DNA from 4 places in the Pseudomonas sp. GCEP-101 genome. Region 1 is predicted to be linked to each of the others. Evidence: predicted binding sites of a transcription regulator. Region 1 holds the regulator's gene; each other region holds the start of a gene.
What was found. The regulator sigma-54, encoded in region 1, starts transcription at its own class of promoters, with help from an activator protein. The targets are predictions, from matches to a motif close to ANTGGCATNNANNTTGCTNT.
Positions count from the first base shown of each region.

Region 2: the regulator sigma-54 is predicted to act here: its motif matches at 2,257-2,276, upstream of flgB (flagellar basal body rod protein FlgB).
Region 3: the regulator sigma-54 is predicted to act here: its motif matches at 1,013-1,032, upstream of glnK (P-II family nitrogen regulator).
Region 4: the regulator sigma-54 is predicted to act here: its motif matches at 1,769-1,788, upstream of N0B71_RS13205 (pilin).

Region 1 is NZ_CP104011.1:2,988,682-2,993,080, reverse strand. Features, by position in the region: gene lptB (LPS export ABC transporter ATP-binding protein) at 1-459, shown strand, start outside; gene N0B71_RS13675 (RNA polymerase factor sigma-54) at 712-2,214, shown strand; gene hpf (ribosome hibernation-promoting factor, HPF/YfiA family) at 2,293-2,601, shown strand; gene ptsN (PTS IIA-like nitrogen regulatory protein PtsN) at 2,611-3,078, shown strand; gene rapZ (RNase adapter RapZ) at 3,081-3,938, shown strand; gene N0B71_RS13655 (HPr family phosphocarrier protein) at 3,973-4,245, shown strand.
Region 2 is NZ_CP104011.1:20,815-25,213, reverse strand. Features, by position in the region: gene wecB (non-hydrolyzing UDP-N-acetylglucosamine 2-epimerase) at 1-589, opposite strand, end outside; gene N0B71_RS00115 (LysR substrate-binding domain-containing protein) at 845-1,696, shown strand; gene flgB (flagellar basal body rod protein FlgB) at 2,316-2,723, shown strand; gene flgC (flagellar basal body rod protein FlgC) at 2,729-3,172, shown strand; gene flgD (flagellar hook assembly protein FlgD) at 3,189-3,890, shown strand; gene flgE (flagellar hook protein FlgE) at 3,918-4,399, shown strand, end outside.
Region 3 is NZ_CP104011.1:1,555,886-1,560,284, reverse strand. Features, by position in the region: gene N0B71_RS07070 (YifB family Mg chelatase-like AAA ATPase) at 1-493, opposite strand, end outside; gene N0B71_RS07065 (accessory factor UbiK family protein) at 533-817, opposite strand; gene glnK (P-II family nitrogen regulator) at 1,221-1,559, shown strand; gene N0B71_RS07055 (ammonium transporter) at 1,601-2,935, shown strand; gene N0B71_RS07050 (secondary thiamine-phosphate synthase enzyme YjbQ) at 3,043-3,468, shown strand; gene sutA (transcriptional regulator SutA) at 3,547-3,879, shown strand; gene N0B71_RS07040 (HAD family hydrolase) at 4,232-4,399, opposite strand, start outside.
Region 4 is NZ_CP104011.1:2,875,604-2,880,002, reverse strand. Features, by position in the region: gene galE (UDP-glucose 4-epimerase GalE) at 72-1,088, shown strand; tRNA gene N0B71_RS13210 (tRNA-Thr) at 1,148-1,223, opposite strand; gene N0B71_RS13205 (pilin) at 1,320-1,721, opposite strand; gene pilB (type IV-A pilus assembly ATPase PilB) at 1,948-3,648, shown strand; gene N0B71_RS13195 (type II secretion system F family protein) at 3,652-4,399, shown strand, end outside.

The DNA of each region.
Region 1 (4,399 bases):
TTCCGCAAGCTGTCGGTGGCGGACAACATCGGCGCCATCCTGGAAACCCGCGCCGACCTCGATCGCGCCGGCCGCCAGGAAGCCCTGGAGGGCCTGCTCGAGGAGTTCCACATCCACCACATCCGCGACAACCTCGGCATGAGCCTGTCCGGTGGTGAACGCCGCCGCGTGGAAATCGCCCGCGCCCTGGCCAGCTCGCCGAAGTTCATCCTGCTGGACGAACCCTTCGCTGGCGTCGACCCGATCTCCGTGGGCGACATCAAGCAGATCATCCATCACCTCAAGGCCAAGGGCATCGGTGTGCTGATCACCGACCACAACGTCCGCGAGACCCTGGATATCTGCGAAACGGCGTACATCGTCAACGACGGTCAACTGATCGCCGAAGGCAGCGCCGAAAGCATCCTCGCCAACGACCTGGTGAAGGAAGTCTACCTGGGCCACGAGTTCCGCCTGTAAGGCCCCGCGCCGCGCCCTGCCTGGGCGCGGCAGCCTCTCTCCTGCCCAAGCGTGGCGCGGCTTGCCGGCCGCTGCGCGTCGTATTCGGCTGCCCGCTCTTGCCTGGCGCAACCGGGTTGTAACGAAAGGTCGACAGCCCCTAGGCAAAGCGTCCAAACTCAGGCATATAATTTGCTTCCTCGCGGCGCTCCGGCGTCCGTAGTCGTGGATATGGCGCGCCGTGCGCCAGCGAACAAGGTGCCTAGTTCCAGCATGAAACCATCGCTAGTCCTCAAGATGGGCCAGCAGCTGACGATGACCCCGCAGCTGCAACAGGCCATCCGACTGCTCCAGCTCTCCACGCTGGACCTCCAACAGGAAATCCAGGAAGCCCTGGAGTCCAACCCGATGCTGGAGCGCCAGGAAGAAGGCGAGGATTTCGATAACAGCGACCCCATGGCGGACGGCGCAGAGTCCGGCGCCAACGGTACCAGCAGCAGTTCCCAGGACAACTTCCAGGAAAGCACTACGCCCACCGCCGACAGCCTCGACGAGGACCAGTGGGCCGAGCGCATCCCCAACGAGTTGCCGGTCGACACCGCCTGGGAAGACATCTACCAGACCAGTGCCAGCAGCCTGCCCAGCAACGATGACGACGAGTGGGACTTCACCTCCCGCACCTCCGCCGGCGAAAGCCTGCAGAGCCACCTGCTGTGGCAGCTCAACCTCCTGCCGATGTCCGATACCGACCGCCTGATCGCCCTGAGCATCATCGACGGCATCACGGACGACGGTTACCTCGAAGAATCCCTCGACGACATCCTCGCCTCCATCGATCCCGAATTGGGCGTAGAGATGGATGAAGTGGAAGTCGTGCTGCGCCGCGTGCAACAGCTCGAACCCGCCGGCGTCGGCGCGCGCAACCTGCGCGAATGCCTGCTGCTGCAGCTGCGCCAGATGCCGCCCAAGACCTACCTGCTGGCCGAGGCCATCCGCCTGGTCAGCGACCACCTCGACCTGCTCGGCAGCCGCGACTACAGCCAACTGATGCGACGCATGAAGCTCAAGGAAGACGAGCTGCGCGAAACCATCGAGCTGATCCAGTCGCTGCACCCGCGCCCCGGCTCGCAGATCGAATCCGGCGAAGCCGAATACGTGGTCCCGGACGTCATCGTCCGCAAGCACAACGACCGCTGGCTGGTGGAGCTGAACCAGGAAGCGGTGCCGCGCCTGCGCGTCAACTCGCAATACGCGGGCCTGGTACGCCGCGCCGACTCCAGCGCCGACAACACTTTCATGCGCAACCAGCTACAGGAAGCGCGCTGGTTCATCAAGAGCCTGCAAAGCCGCAACGAGACGCTGATGAAGGTGGCGACGCAGATCGTCGAGCACCAGCGCGGCTTCCTCGAATACGGCGAGGAGGCGATGAAACCGCTGGTCCTGCATGACATCGCCGAAGCGGTGGGCATGCACGAATCGACCATCTCCCGCGTCACCACGCAGAAGTTCATGCACACGCCGCGGGGCATCTTCGAGCTGAAGTACTTCTTCTCCAGCCACGTCAGCACCTCCGAAGGCGGCGAGTGCTCCTCCACGGCGATCCGCGCGATCATCAAGAAACTGGTCGCGGCGGAAAGTCCGAAAAAGCCATTGAGTGACAGCAAGATCGCTGGTTTACTGGAGGCACAGGGCATTCAAGTGGCACGTCGTACCGTCGCCAAGTACCGGGAGTCCCTAGGAATCTCTCCCTCGAGCGAGCGCAAGCGACTGGTGTGACGTTGATCCACGCCAAAGTGTTCCGGCGGCAGGCCCCCTAACCTGCCACTTACACACGGGCAACAAGGAGAAAGCGGTATGCAAGTCAACATCAGTGGACATCAACTGGATGTGACCGACGCCCTGCGCGACTATGTCGGCGAGAAACTTGGCCGGCTGGAGCGCCACTTCGACAAGATCACCAATGTTCAGGTCATCATGGAGGTCGAGAAACTGAAGCAGAAAATTGAAGCCACCCTCCACATCGCCGGAGGCGAAGTGGTGGCCTGCGCCGAACATGAAGACATGTACGCGGCCATCGACCTGCTCACCGACAAGCTCGACCGCCAACTGATCAAGCACAAGGAAAAATACCTCGAACGCCAGCAAGGTGTGGGCGTTCGTTAACCCCTCTCTATGATCCGACTTGAGCAAATCCTGACCCCCGGCCGTTCCCTCGTGAACGTGCCGGGCGGCAGCAAGAAACGTGTCCTCGAACAAATCGCCAACCTGGTGGCGCGCGAGCTGCCGGGCTTCGATTCCCAAGACATCTTCGACAGCCTGGTGGCCCGGGAACGCCTGGGCTCCACCGGCTTCGGCAATGGCATCGCCATTCCCCACTGCCGTCTCCCCGGCTGCCAGTCGCCCATCAGCGCCATCCTCCACCTTGACCACCCGGTAGACTTCGACGCCCTCGACGGCGCGCCGGTGGACCTGGTGTTCGTGCTGCTGGTACCCGAAGCGGCCACCGAGGAGCACCTGGAACTACTGCGGCAGATCGCCTCCATGCTCGACCGCTCCGACGTCCGCGACCGCCTGCGTCACGCCGCCAACGGCGAGGACCTGTACCGGATCGTCGTGGACTTCCAGAACAACGGGCACTGATCATGCGCCTGATCATCGTCAGTGGAAGATCCGGCTCGGGCAAGAGCACCGCGCTCAATGTGCTCGAGGACAACGGCTTCTACTGCATCGACAACCTGCCGGCCAGCCTCCTTCCGGACCTGGCCCAGCGCGCGCTGCTGCACACCGAGCTGCTGCATCCCCAGGTCGCCGTCTCCATCGACGCGCGCAACCTGCCGAGCCAGTTGCAGCGCTTCCCGGAGCTGCTGCAGGAAGCCCGCGACAAGCACATCCAGTGCGACGTGCTGTACCTCGATGCCGATGACGAAACCCTGCTCAAACGCTTTTCCGAGACCCGCCGGCGCCACCCGCTGACCAGCGACAGCCGTTCCCTGGCCGAAGCCATCGCCGACGAATCGCACCTGCTGGCGCCCATCGCCGACCTGGCCGATCTCAAGCTCAACACCACCAACCTGAACCTTTATCAGCTGCGCGACGTCCTCAAGCTGCGCCTGCTGAACAAGCCCGAACTGGGCACCGCCTTCCTGGTCGAATCCTTCGGCTTCAAGCGCGGCATGCCGGTGGATGCCGACCTCGTGTTCGACGTACGCTGCCTGCCCAACCCCTACTGGAAGCCGGAGCTACGCGAGCACACCGGGCTGGAAGTGGAAGTGCAGGAATACCTGGCGGCACAACCGGACGTCGAGGAGATGTACCAGGACATCCTCGCCTACCTGAACAAATGGCTGCCGCGCTTCGCCGCGAGCAACCGGGCCTACGTCACCATCGCCATCGGCTGCACCGGTGGCCAGCATCGCTCGACCTACCTGGCCGAGCGCATTGGCCAGGCCCTCAAGGAAACCCTCACCAACGTACAGATTCGCCACCGCGACCTGAGCTAAGCAGCGACAGACAACAAAAGGACAGCCCCTCGCGATGCCCGCCCTCGAAGTCACCATCATCAACAAGCTTGGTCTGCACGCCCGTGCGGCGGCCAAATTCGTCGGCGTTGCGGGACGTTTCCCCTGCCAGGTCCGCGTGGGGCGCAGCCCCGAAAGCACCGTGGACGGCAAGAGCATCATGGCCGTGATGATGCTGGCGGCCGGCAAGGGCACCAATCTGCACCTCTTTGCCGAAGGCGAACAGGAAGACGAAGCGCTCCAGGCGCTGGTCGAACTGATCAACAACTACTTCGACGAAGGCGAGTGACGCGCCGGGCTTCAGCCCAGCGTCGTACCCAGCGCTCTAATCCGACAACCCTCGAAGAACAGCCCTGCACGGTCTGAGCCGCGTAGTCGAGTCGCGCGTTGCTATCCGGAAGACGCAATCGGCGGGCTTTTTATTGCTCTCTGTAAGAGCGAGC
Region 2 (4,399 bases), 3.0 Mb from region 1:
AGTCGGCGGCAGGCGTCCAGTTCGTCTCCCGCAGGTGTTCGCGCATCCACAGCAGGGCGTCGATCACCGTGTTGCCGGTGACCTCGATCTGGTCGATGTTCACCCCTTCGCGCAGCAGGTTGTCGCGCGAGGCCTTGGTGGGAGGGAAATGCAGGTCGGCGATCACCGCGGTCAGGCGGCGGTTGGCCTCCTCCGGCCAGGGCTGGTGGATGTTGCCGGTGCGCAGGCCGGCCTCGACGTGGCCCACCGGAATCTGCCGGTGGAAGGCCGTGAGGGCGGCAATGAAACTGGTGGTGGTATCGCCGTGCACCAGCACGATGTCCGGACGATGACGGTCGTAGCTGTCATCGAGTTTGCCCATCATCTGCAGGGACAGGCTGTTCAGCGTCTGGCCCTGGGTCATGACGTCGAGGTCTTCATCGACCTCCAGTTCGAAGGAGTCCAGCACTTGCTGTAGCATCTCGCGATGCTGGCCGGTGGAGCAGATGCGCAACTCGATTTCGGGGGTGCGGCGGAGGACGCGGGCGAGGGGGGCCATCTTGATGGCTTCCGGGCGGGTTCCGAAAACCATGGTGACTTTGTACTTCATTAATTGCTCCTGGGACGGACCCTCGTGAGGCCGCCTTCGGGTTTCCGTGTGGGATTTTTCCAACGGCAATGAAAGTCGCTCAACTCCGGGCTGTCCAGCCGTATTCGCGGACGCCAGTGATACAGGTCAGGGATATTGACCTTTTCGGGTGTTTTGTCGCTCGGCTGCAGGCCGCGTCGCCAGTGGGCTGGCGCCGAATTTCCGGCGTCGTGCAGCAAAATGATGGGCAGATTTTTCGAGAGGCCGGTGACACAGATGCTCAGTGCAGAGCTGAAGGCGTTTTACAGGGTTGCCAAGCTTGGGAGCATTACTCAGGCGGCGAAGAAGCTCGGCCTCAGCCAGCCCACGGTGACCACGCAGATCCGCCACCTGGAGAGCCAGTACGCGGTGGAGCTGTTCTACCGCGGCGGCCGCCGCCTGACCCTGAGCGACGAGGGCGCGCGCCTGTTGCCGATGGTCGAGGCGCTGCTGCAGCAGGAGGCCGACATCGAGTTCTACCTGCGCAACTGCGGCCAGATGCAGGGCGCCCTGCGCATCGGCGCCACCTCTCCTTATTACGTGCTGGGGTTGATCAAGACCTTTCGCGAATGCTTCCCGCAGATCGAAGTGTCGGTGGAGATCGGCAACTCCCGCCAGGTGCTCGAATCGCTGATCGAATGCCGGGTCGACCTGGCGGCCTCCTCGCAGCAGGTGGACGACGCGCGCCTGACCCGCGTGGTGCTGGGTAGCGACCCGCTGGTGTTGGCGGTGCACCGCAGCCACCCGCTGGCGACGATGCAGTCGGTCAGCCTCGGCGATCTGCGCAGCCATTGCCTGCTGATGCGCGAAGCCGGGTCGACCACCCGCCAGCTGACCGAAGCGATGTTGCGGCAGGCGGGCGTGACGCCGGCTTCGATGCTGGAGATCGGCAGCCGCGAGTCGATCCGCGAGGCGGTGATTCGCAACCTGGGCGTGAGCATCATCGCCCGCCAGGAAGTGCCGGATAACCCGCAACTGTGCGTGCTGCAGATCAAGGGCGCGAGCCTGATCGACGAGTACCTGTACTGCCTGAAGGACCGCCGCCAGGCGCGCCTGCCGAGCGCTTTCCTGGCGCTGGCACAGTCATAACGGCGCATCGGGCCTGTCGGAGCGAGCTGGCTCGCGAAGCGCCTGGCAGGGTGTTCCCCGGTAGCAGCGGGCCCTGCCCGCGGTCGCGCGCATGGCGCGCTCCTACAGGTGGTAGCCGCCTCGGTGTATCCCGGTGGGAGCCGAGTCCGCCGCGAGGGATTTCGCGGACAAGGTCCGCTCCTACGCTGCACGCTTCCCCTTGGCGCTCCTACAGGTCGCTGCCGGCTCCGTGTACCCCGGTGGGAACTGATTCTGCCGCGAGGGATTTCGCGGACAAGGTCCGCTCCTACGTTGCACGCTTGCCCTTGGCGCGAGAATTGTAGGAGCGGGCCATGCCCGCGATCCGTCGGCAGGGCCGACGTGGCCGATGGGTTCGCGAGCCAGCTCGCTCCTACGAAATGCCATCGAGCGGCAACGGCAGAGGCGGGCGGCAAACCGCAGTGGCAAGTTTGCCGCCTTGCCTGCGGCGGCAAGGAAAGCGCTTGCCGCTTTGCCGCTGTTTGCCGCCCCTTGCCGCTCTCGAAATCCACTCAAGCCTTTGAAAATAAAGGAAATGTAAATCTGGCACGCGCCTTGCTGAAGTGTTGGCAAGCCCACACCGGCAAACAGGTTCGCGACCATGAGCATCAGCTTCGACAAAGCCCTCGGCATCCACCAGCAAGCACTGAGCTTCCGCTCCCAGCGCGCTGAAGTCCTGGCCAACAACCTGGCCAACGCCGACACGCCCAACTACAAGGCGCGTGACCTGGACTTCGCCTCGGTGCTGGCAGCCCAGTCGGACAAGATGAAGAACGGCACCTTCAGCGCCACCCTGACCAACGCGCATCACATTGCCGCCGATGGTTTCGGTATCGGCGACGAGTCGCTCAAGTACCGCATCCCGAACCAGCCTTCGGTCGACCAGAACACCGTGGATGAGCAGATCGAGCAGGCCAACTACGCGGAGAACTCCGTGCAGTTCCAGGCCTCGTTCACCTTCCTCAACAGCAAGTTCAAAGGGCTGATGAACGCCCTGCGCGGAGAATAATCGCCATGTCGCTCGCCAGTGTCTTCAACATCGCCGGTACCGGCATGAGTGCCCAGACCACCCGTCTGAACACCACCGCGTCCAACATCGCCAACGCCGAGAGCGTCTCCTCGAGCATCGACCAGACCTACCGCGCCCGTCACCCGGTGTTCTCCACCATGCTGCAGAACGCCCAGGGCGGCGATCAGGGTTCGCTGTTCGGCGAGACCGACCAGGCCGGTTCCGGCGTGCAGGTGCTGGGCGTGGTCGAGGATCAGAGCCCGCTGGTGCCGCGCTACGAGCCGAACCACCCGGCCGCCGACAAGGACGGCTACGTGTACTACCCCAACGTCAACGTGGTGGAGGAGATGGCCGACATGATCTCCGCCAGCCGTTCGTTCCAGAGCAACGCGGAAATGATGAATACCGCCAAGCAGATGATGCAGAAGGTCCTGACCCTGGGTCAGTAAGCGCAGAGGACGCCCCATGAGCATCAATACCGATAACAGCGCCGCCAGTTCGATCCTGTCGACGCTCAACGCCGGGTCCAAGAGCTCGTCGACGACGGCCGAGACCGGCACCAGCGCGCTGGGCAAGGATTCCTTCCTGCAGCTGCTGGTCACCCAGCTGAACAATCAGAACCCGCTGGACCCGCAGGACAACACCGAGTTCGTCTCCCAGTTGGCGCAGTTCAGCAGCCTGGAGAGCATGCAGAACCTGGACACCACCCTGGGCACCTTCTACTCCTCGTTCCAGTCGTCCCAGGCCCTGCAGGCCTCGTCGCTGGTCGGCCGCTCGGTGATCGTCAACTCCAGCAAGGTGCAGGTCGACAACCCGAGCGCCGGCATCAAGGGTTCGCTGGTGATGCCGTCCAAGGGCGATGGCGTGACCCTGAAGATCTACGACGACTCGGGCGACCTGGTGCGCACCGTCGACATGGGCAGCCAGAAGGCCGGCAACATCGACTTCACCTGGGATGGCAAGGACGACAGCGGCGAGCTGGTGGCCGCCGGCACCTACACCGTCAAGGCCAGCGCCACGCTGGATGGCACCAGCACCGCCCTGACCACCTACCTGCCGGCCACGGTCAACAGCGTCACCCTGGGCCAGAACGGCGGGGAAATGTCCCTGAACCTGGCGGGCATCGGCGCCGTTTCCGCCTCCAGCATTCAGACCATCGGAAAATAACGCCGCGTTTCGGCACAGGAGCAACACATGTCTTTCAATACCGCCCTGAGTGGACTCAACGCCGCGTCGATGGACCTGAACGTCACCGGCAACAACATCGCCAACGTCGGCACCACCGGCTTCAAGTCGTCGCGTACCGAGTTCGCCGACCTCTATGCCTCCTCGATGCTCGGCACCGGCCGCATCGCCGTGGGTAACGGCGTGGTCACCCAGGCCGTCTCCCAGCAGTTCACCCAGGGCAACCTGAGCACCACCGGTCGCAGCCTGGACCTGGCGGTGAGCGGCAACGGCTTCTTCATGACCAGCGACAACGGCAGCCGCGTCTACACCCGCAACGGCACCTTCAACACCGACGCCAGCGGCTTCATCGTCGATGGCTCGGGCAATCGCCTGCAGGGCTATGGCGTCAACGCCAACGGCAACATCGTCAACGGCGTGATCACCGACCTGAAGGTCGATACCGCCAACCAGCCGCCGAGCCCGACCTCGAAGATCACCTCGACGCTGAG
Region 3 (4,399 bases), 1.4 Mb from region 1:
CCAGCTCCAGCAGGTGACCGACCGCGTAGACGGTCAGGCCGCTGGCCAGGCTGGCTTCCTCGGCGTTTTCCCGCGGGACCACCAGCGTGCGGCCCGCGGCGCGGGCGGCGAGGGCGGCGGGCAGCACGCCGGGCACCGGGCGCAGCGTGCCGGAAAGCGCGAGCTCGCCCAGGCATTCCAGCTCCTCCAGGCCGGCGGCATCGGCCAGTTGGCCGCTGGCGGCGAGGATGCCCAGGGCGATGGCCAGGTCGAAGCGCCCGCCGTCCTTGGGCAAGTCGGCCGGGGCGAGATTGAGCGTGATTCTGCGGTTGGGGAAATCGAAGCCTGAGTTGAGCAGGGCGCTGCGCACGCGGTCCTTGCTCTCCTTCACGGCGCCTTCGGGCAGGCCGACCAGGGTCAGCGACGGCAGGCCGTTGGCCAGGTGCGCCTCGACGGTGACGCCGGGCGCTTCCACACCGACCTGGGCGCGGCTATGGACGATGGCGAGGGACATGGATCACTCCTGGATCGCATGCCACCCGCCAGGCGGGGCCTATTCTTCGGCGGCGGGGGCGTTGGTATCGGCAGGCGCGGACAGCCTGGCTTCGATCTCCGCGACCTTGGCTTCCAGCGCCTCCAGGCGGGCGCGGGTGCGCGCGAGGACGACCATCTGGCTGTCGAATTCGTCGCGGCTGACCAGGTCGAGCTTGCTGAAGGCGCTCTGCATCAGAACCTTGAACTGGGCTTCCAGCTCGGCCTTCGGCAGGGGCGATTCGCCACCGAACAGGCGTCCGGCTTGTTGGCTGATGGCATCGAGGAAGGCTTTGGGCGGCAGCATGGTTCATGGGTTCCGGATTGAATCAGAGCGCAGTCTATCACGCAGCCGGCGCTGGCTGCGGCGCCCGGGGTTGCACGCTTTTTGAGCAGTGTGCCCGCTCGCCGTGCGCGCTTTCGGTGCGCCAAGGCGGCGCTGGCGTTTCGCCAGAAATCCTCGTTTGAGCCCAAGTAGCTGATGCCACGGGGCTTTTCACGAACTGGCAAGCTTCATGCTTTGGGGCAGATAGGGCGTGCACCGATGCAGTTCCGGTGCTGCAGGCGAGGCGGAGGACCGCTTCGATCAACGCAGTCGGAGTGCTGAGGTAGGGCGGCCGGCGCATTACAAAAGCCAGACACTGCGCTTAGACTTGTCCCCGGGTTCGTTCTTCCTGGGGCGGGTCCACCAAAACACGGGAGAGAGTTACATGAAGCTAGTCACAGCCATCATCAAGCCGTTCAAGCTGGACGACGTTCGTGAGTCGCTGTCCGAGATCGGCGTGCAGGGCATCACTGTGACCGAAGTCAAGGGCTTCGGCCGGCAGAAGGGCCACACCGAGCTGTACCGTGGCGCGGAATACGTTGTCGATTTCCTGCCCAAGGTGAAAATCGACGTCGCCATCGCCGATGACCAACTGGATCGTGTTATCGAAGCCATCACCAAGGCCGCCAACACCGGGAAGATCGGTGACGGCAAGATCTTTGTTGTAAATCTGGAACAGGCCATTCGTATCCGTACCGGCGAAACCGGCACCGACGCGATCTAAGCCAAGCCCACACCGAACCCCACGCCCCAGGAGAAACAACAATGACTCTGCGCAAATACGCAGGGCTAGGCGCCCTATTGCCCCTCGCAATGCCCGGCCTGGCCATGGCCGACGAGGCAGCGGCCCCCGTCCTGAACAGCGGCGACACCGCCTGGATGCTGATTTCCAGCGCACTGGTGCTGCTGATGACCATCCCCGGCCTGGCCCTGTTCTACGGCGGCATGGTGCGCGCCAAGAACGTCCTGTCGATCATGATGCAGTGCTTCGCGATCACCGCGCTGGTCAGCATCCTCTGGGTCGTCTACGGCTACAGCCTGGCCTTCGATACCGTCGGTATGGAGAAGGGCGTGGTCAATTTCGCCTCCTTCGTCGGCGGGTTCGACAAGGCCTTCCTCAGCGGCCTGACCAGCACCGGCCTGACCTCGGCGGCCGCGCTGTTCCCCGAAAGCGTCTTCGTGATGTTCCAGATGACCTTCGCGATCATCACCCCGGCCCTCATCGTCGGCGCCTTCGCCGAGCGTATGAAGTTCTCCGCGATGCTGATCTTCACCGCGCTGTGGTTCACCCTGGTCTACGCACCGATCGCCCACATGGTCTGGAGCGGTGACGGCGGCCTGCTGTGGGACTGGGGCGTGCTGGACTTCGCCGGCGGCACCGTGGTGCACATTAACGCCGGTATCGCTGGCCTGGTGGCGTGCATCGTGCTCGGCAAGCGCAAGGGCTACCCGACCGCTGCCATGGCGCCGCACAACCTGGGCTACACCCTGATCGGCGCCGCGCTGCTGTGGGTGGGCTGGTTCGGCTTCAACGCCGGCTCCGCCGCTGCCGCCAACGGCACCGCCGGCATGGCCATGCTGGTCACCCAGATCGCCACCGCTGCCGCCGCCCTGGGCTGGATGTTCGCCGAGTGGATCACCCACGGTAAGCCGAGCGCCCTGGGCATCGCGTCGGGCGTCGTGGCTGGCCTGGTTGCCGTCACCCCGGCCGCCGGTACCTGCGGCCCGATGGGCGCCATCGTGATCGGCCTGGCTGCCGGCGTGATCTGCTTCTTCGCCGCCACCAGCCTCAAGCGTGCCGTCGGCTACGACGACTCCCTGGATGCCTTCGGCGTGCATGCGGTCGGCGGTATCGTCGGCGCCCTGCTCACCGGCGTGTTCGCGGCTCCCGCCCTGGGCGGCTTCGGCACCGTGACCGACATCGGCGCGCAGCTGTTCACCCAGTTCAAGGGCGTGGCCTTCACCATCGTCTACACCGGTATCGTCAGCTTCGTGATCCTCAAGGTCCTGGACCTGGTCATGGGCCTGCGCGTCACCGAGGAAGAGGAAACCGTGGGCCTGGACCTCTCCCTGCACAACGAGCGCGGCTACAACCTGTAAGGGTTCGCGCACGTTCGACGAAGGGCGCCCTCGGGCGCCCTTTGTTTTTTCGATCAGCACGCTAGAATGCGCGCGCATCACCGTTAGCGACGGAAGGATTGCCCGCCATGTGGCAGCAGAAGACCCTCACCCTGCGCCCTCGCCCGCGAGGTTTCCACCTGGTCACCGACGAGATCCTGGCCGCGCTGCCGGAGCTGTCGCGTTGCCGGGTCGGCCTGCTGCACCTGCTGTTGCAGCACACCTCCGCCTCGCTGACGGTCAACGAGAATGCCGACCCTTCGGTGCGCCGCGATTTCGAGCGATTCTTCAATCGCCTGGTGCCCCAGGGGGAGGGCGGCTACGAGCACGACTACGAAGGCCCGGACGATCTTCCGGCGCATTTCAAGGCCAGCCTGCTGGGCTGCCAGCTGACCCTGCCGATACAGGAAGGAGGGTTGGCATTGGGCACCTGGCAGGGTATCTATCTGGGCGAGCACCGCGATCATGGCGGCCCGCGCCGGATAGTGGCGACCTGGCAGGGCGAGCTTGTATGAATTTTTTCCGGCTGCGTTCGTCAAACCGCGCAGCTGGGCTATAACTAACGTGCTTTGCAGCACCACAGAGGTTGAATAATGAGCGACGAAGAACTGGAACAGGACGAGCTGGACGGCGCTGACGAGGATGATGGCGAGGAGCTCGCCGCAGCTGACGACAGCGAAGTCGACGCCGACAGCGGCGACGGGGATGAAGCCCCTGCTTCGAAGGGCGGTGGCAAGAAAGCCAAGGCCGCTGCTGAAGAAGAGGAACTGCCCTCGGTCGAAGCCAAGCAGAAGGATCGTGACGCCCTGGCCCGCGCGATGGAGGAGTTCCTCAATCGCGGTGGCAAGGTGCAGGAGATCGAGCCGAACGTCGTGGCCGACCCGCCCAAGAAGCCGGATAGCAAATACGGCAGCCGCCCTATCTGATATCTGAGGTTTCATGAAAACGGCCCCGTCGCTCCCTCGGAGCGGCGGGGCTTTTTCTTAGCCGTTTATTTCCTGCGATCTGTCATGAGCGTAGGAGCGGACTCCGTCCGCGATTGGACGCCGGCGCGATGCGGACAGTCCCCTCCCCAGCCCTGGCCATGCGCCCCGCTCCAAAGGGAGAGGGAGCAGATCGCGCGAGCGAACGCGCCGCGACGCAATCGGCGGATAACCCGTTCCGGGTTATGCGCCCTACGGTCCTGCGTTGTAGGAGCGAGCTTGCTCGCGAACCAGGGCTCCTGGAAACCGCAGGGTTCAGGCAGTTCGCGAGCAAGCTCGCTCCTACGAAAAGCCTTCAGAGCTTGGCCAGCACACCCGGCAGCTCGGCAAGGTTGTGGATGATCGCGCTGGGCGCCTCTTCGCCGTCCCACGGCTTGCGCATCGGGTTGAACCAGATGGCCTTCATGCCGGCACGGCGCGCGCCGGCGATGTCGTCGCTGGGGTGGTCGCCGATATGCACGGC
Region 4 (4,399 bases), 110 kb from region 1:
CGATTCGTGCGCCTCTGACATACTCAGACGCTCACGAATCGGCGAACAGCGAAGGGAGCAAAGGCGCGATCATGACGAAAAGGATTCTGTTGACCGGCGGCTGCGGCTACATCGGCTCCCACATCTGCCTGGAACTGATCGAGCAGGGCTTCCATCCCGTCGTCCTCGATAACCTCAGCAACAGCTCGCCTATCCCGCTCCAGCGCATCGAGCAACTCACCGGCCAGGCGATCCCCTTCATGGAAGGCGACGTCCGTGACGAGGCAGCACTCGACCGCCTGTTCCGCGAGCATGACATCGACGCCACCATTCACCTGGCCGGGCTGAAATCCGTCGCCGAATCGGTGGCCGACCCCATCGCCTACTACCAGACCAACTTCGCCGGCACCGTCACCCTCTGCCAGGTCATGCAGCGCCATGGCGTGAAGCGCTTCATTTATAGCTCCTCGGCGACCGTTTACGGCCTGGCGGCACAGAGCCCGATCCGCGAAGACGCCCCCACCGGCCCGGCCAGCCCCTACGGCCAGTCCAAGCTGATGGCGGAAATCGCCCTGCGCGACATCGCCCAGGCCGATCCGCAGTGGACCATGGCCATCCTGCGCTACTTCAACCCCGTGGGCGCCCACGCCAGCGGCCGCATCGGCGAAGACCCCAACGGCATCCCCAACAACCTGATGCCGTACGTGTCGCAGGTCGCCACCGGCAAGCAGCCGTTCATCCGCGTATTCGGCAACGACTACCCCACCCCGGACGGCACCGGCGTGCGCGACTACCTGCACGTCGTCGACCTGGCCAACGCCCACCTCAGCGCCCTGCGCTGGCTGGACGGCGCCAGCGGCGCAAAGACCTTCAACATCGGCACCGGCCGCGGCTACAGCGTGCTGGAAATCATCCGCGCCTATGAAAGGGCCTGCGGCCGCGAACTGCCCTTCCAGTTCCTCCCCCGCCGCGACGGCGACATCGCCAGCTACCACGCCGACCCGACCCTGGCCGGCCAGGAACTGCACTGGACCGCCACCCGCGACATCGAAGACATGTGCCGCGACGCCTGGAACTGGCAGAGCCAGAACCCTGGGGGGTACGCCTGACGTTTCTTCGACTCGGAAAACAAAAAGCCCCGCTCGAAAGCGGGGCTTTTTGCTGAAGATGGTGCCGGTAAGAGGAATCGAACCCCCGACCTTCTCATTACGAATGAGCTGCTCTACCGACTGAGCTACACCGGCGGCGGGGGCGAATCTAGCACCGCGAGGCAATAAGTTGCAACACGGCCACCCACTCCCACCGTCTTTAAGAAGCTCATGCAGGCATGAGTTTGATTGTTACTTGCAGTAGCCTGCGGCCAGGCAAGTGCCAGTCTGCGGGAAGCGAGTCGCACCACCGTCTACAACCGGCGCTACGCTCCAAGTGTAGCCACCAGCGGCGGCAGTACCGGTAACGAGAATCACACCATCAGTCACGGACATGGAAGCGATGTTTGCAGGCAGAGTTGCCGGAATAGCAGGAATGCCATTCGCACCAGCGGTGCAGCCAGTCGCGCCGTTGTTTTCCTGAATGCATTGGGCAACCGGAGTCTTATAGCCTTCGCCAACCGACATGACTTCGGAGAAACGGGCCTTTTTGGTGTAATCGTTGTAGGCCGGCAGGGCGATGGCGGCCAGGATGCCGATGATGGCAACCACGATCATCAGTTCGATCAGGGTGAAGCCTTTTTGAGCCTTCATAATTCTCTCCAGAATTTTTAGGAAAGGTCTTAGGACCTGACTGTGATAAAGCAGATTCCATGCCAGATTCCCTTACCACTGCAGAAAGCCTGTTTAGTGGGCTGATGAAAAAGCTCAACGCATAAAACCGCAGGAAGTGACATTTTTGGGCAGCTTCAATTTGTCAATTTGGCTCGCAGGAGCAACTACGATATAAGGCACGTAACTCCTATTTCGGCCTATATCGATGAACGATCAAGTCATCCTGTCCGGGCTTGCCCGCCAATTGGTGCTTTCGCAGTTGCTTGATGAGAAAAGCGCTCAGCAAGCCCAACAGCAGGCCCAGCGCAACAAGCTTTCGCTGGTGACCTATCTGGTGCAGAACAAGCTGGTCAAAAGCAGGCCTCTGACTGAGCTGGCGGCCGAGCAGTTCGGCGTAGCTTTCTGTGACTTGGGTAGCCTGGATCGCGATGCTTTTCCCAAGGAGCTAATCAGCGAAAAGCTGGTTCGCCAGCATCGGGTAATTCCCCTATGGCGGCGTGGAAACAAGCTGTTCGTGGGAGTTTCCGATCCAACCAATCACCAGGCCATCACCGACGTCCAATTCAGCACAGGGCTGACCACGGAAGCCATTCTGGTCGAGGACGATAAGCTCGGCGAAGCCATCGAGAAGTTGTTCGAAAGCGCCAACGATGCGCTGAGTGAATTGGGCGATGTCGACCTTGATGGTCTCGACATCGAAAGCGCCTCCGAACAAAAGGATGAAGCAGCTTCTAACGACGCCGATGACGCTCCCGTCGTTCGCTTCGTCAATAAGATGCTGCTGGACGCTATCAAGGGCGGATCCTCGGACTTGCACTTCGAACCATATGAGAAAGTCTACCGAGTGCGTTTCCGCACCGACGGCATGCTCCATGAGGTGGCCAAACCACCTATCCAGTTGGCCAGCCGTATTTCTGCGCGCCTGAAGGTCATGGCGGGCCTGGATATTTCCGAGCGCCGCAAACCTCAGGACGGCCGCATTAAAATGCGTGTGTCGAAAACCAAATCTATCGATTTCCGCGTGAACACCATGCCCACCCTGTGGGGTGAAAAGATTGTCATGCGAATCCTCGATTCCGCCAGCGCGCAGATGGGAATTGACGCGTTGGGGTACGAGGACGCGCAGAAGCAGCTGTACCTCGATGCCCTTAAGCAACCTCAGGGCATGATTTTGGTGACCGGCCCCACGGGGTCAGGCAAGACAGTATCCCTGTATACAGGTCTGAACATCCTCAACACCCCCGATATCAATATCTCCACAGCCGAAGATCCGGTAGAGATCAATCTCGAGGGCATTAACCAAGTCAATGTAAACCCTCGTCAGGGAATGGACTTCTCTCAGGCGCTTCGCGCGTTTCTCCGCCAGGACCCCGATGTGATCATGGTCGGGGAAATCCGCGACTTGGAAACCGCGGAAATTGCCATCAAGGCGGCGCAAACCGGACACATGGTGATGTCGACGCTGCACACCAACAGCGCAGCGGAAACTCTTACTCGTCTGCTCAATATGGGTGTAGCCGCGTTCAACCTCGCAACCTCGGTCAACCTGATCATCGCTCAACGACTTGCCCGTAAACTTTGCCCCCACTGCAAGAAGGAGCACGATGTTCCCCGAGAAGCATTGCTGCATGAGGGCTTCCCGGCCGAGCGGATTGGCTCCTTCAAGCTTTACTCCCCGGTCGGATGCGAAAATTGCAAGGGCGGTTACAAAGGACGTGTGGGCATTTATGAAGTAGTTAAAAACACGCCCAGCCTGCAGCGCATTATCATGGAGGAAGGCAACTCCATTCAGATCGCCGATCAAGCCCGCAAAGAAGGCTTCAACGATCTGCGCACTTCGGGACTGATGAAGGCAATGCAAGGCATCACCAGTCTCGAAGAAGTCAACCGCGTGACCAAGGATTAATCCATGGCGGACAAAGCATTAAAGACGAGTGTCTTTCTCTGGGAAGGCACCGACAGAAAGGGCGGGAAGATCAAAGGGGAGTTGTCAGGAGCCAGTACTGCACTGATCAAGGCGCAACTGCGTAAGCAGGGCATCAACCCGACTAAGGTCCGAAAGAAGGGCATATCCCTGTTCAGCAAGGGCAAGAAGATCAAGCCTCTGGACATCGCCCTGTTTACTCGCCAAATGGCGACTATGATGGGCTCGGGCGTCCCGCTGCTCCAGTCCTTCGATATCATCGCGGAAGGCTTCGAAAACCCGAACATGCGCAAGCTGGTCGAGGAAGTCAAACAGGAAGTTGCAGCGGGTAATAGCTTGGCGAACTCACTGCGCAAAAAGCCGCAATACTTCGATGACCTGTATTGCAACCTCGTCGACGCTGGTGAGCAATCAGGTGCATTGGAAACCTTGCTCGACCGGGTTGCGACCTACAAGGAAAAGACCGAGTCGCTCAAAGCCAAGATTAAGAAGGCAATGACCTACCCTATTGCCGTCATCATCGTCGCAATCGTGGTTTCCGCAATCCTTCTAATCAAGGTTGTTCCCCAGTTTCAGTCAGTATTCGAAGGGTTCGGCGCCGAGCTCCCCGCGTTTACCAGAATGGTCGTTAGCCTTTCCGAAGTGCTCACTGCATGGTGGTTCATCGTGCTGCTAGGACTTTTTGGCGTCGCCTTTGGTTTTCGCGAGTTCCACCGTCGCTCGGAAAACTTCC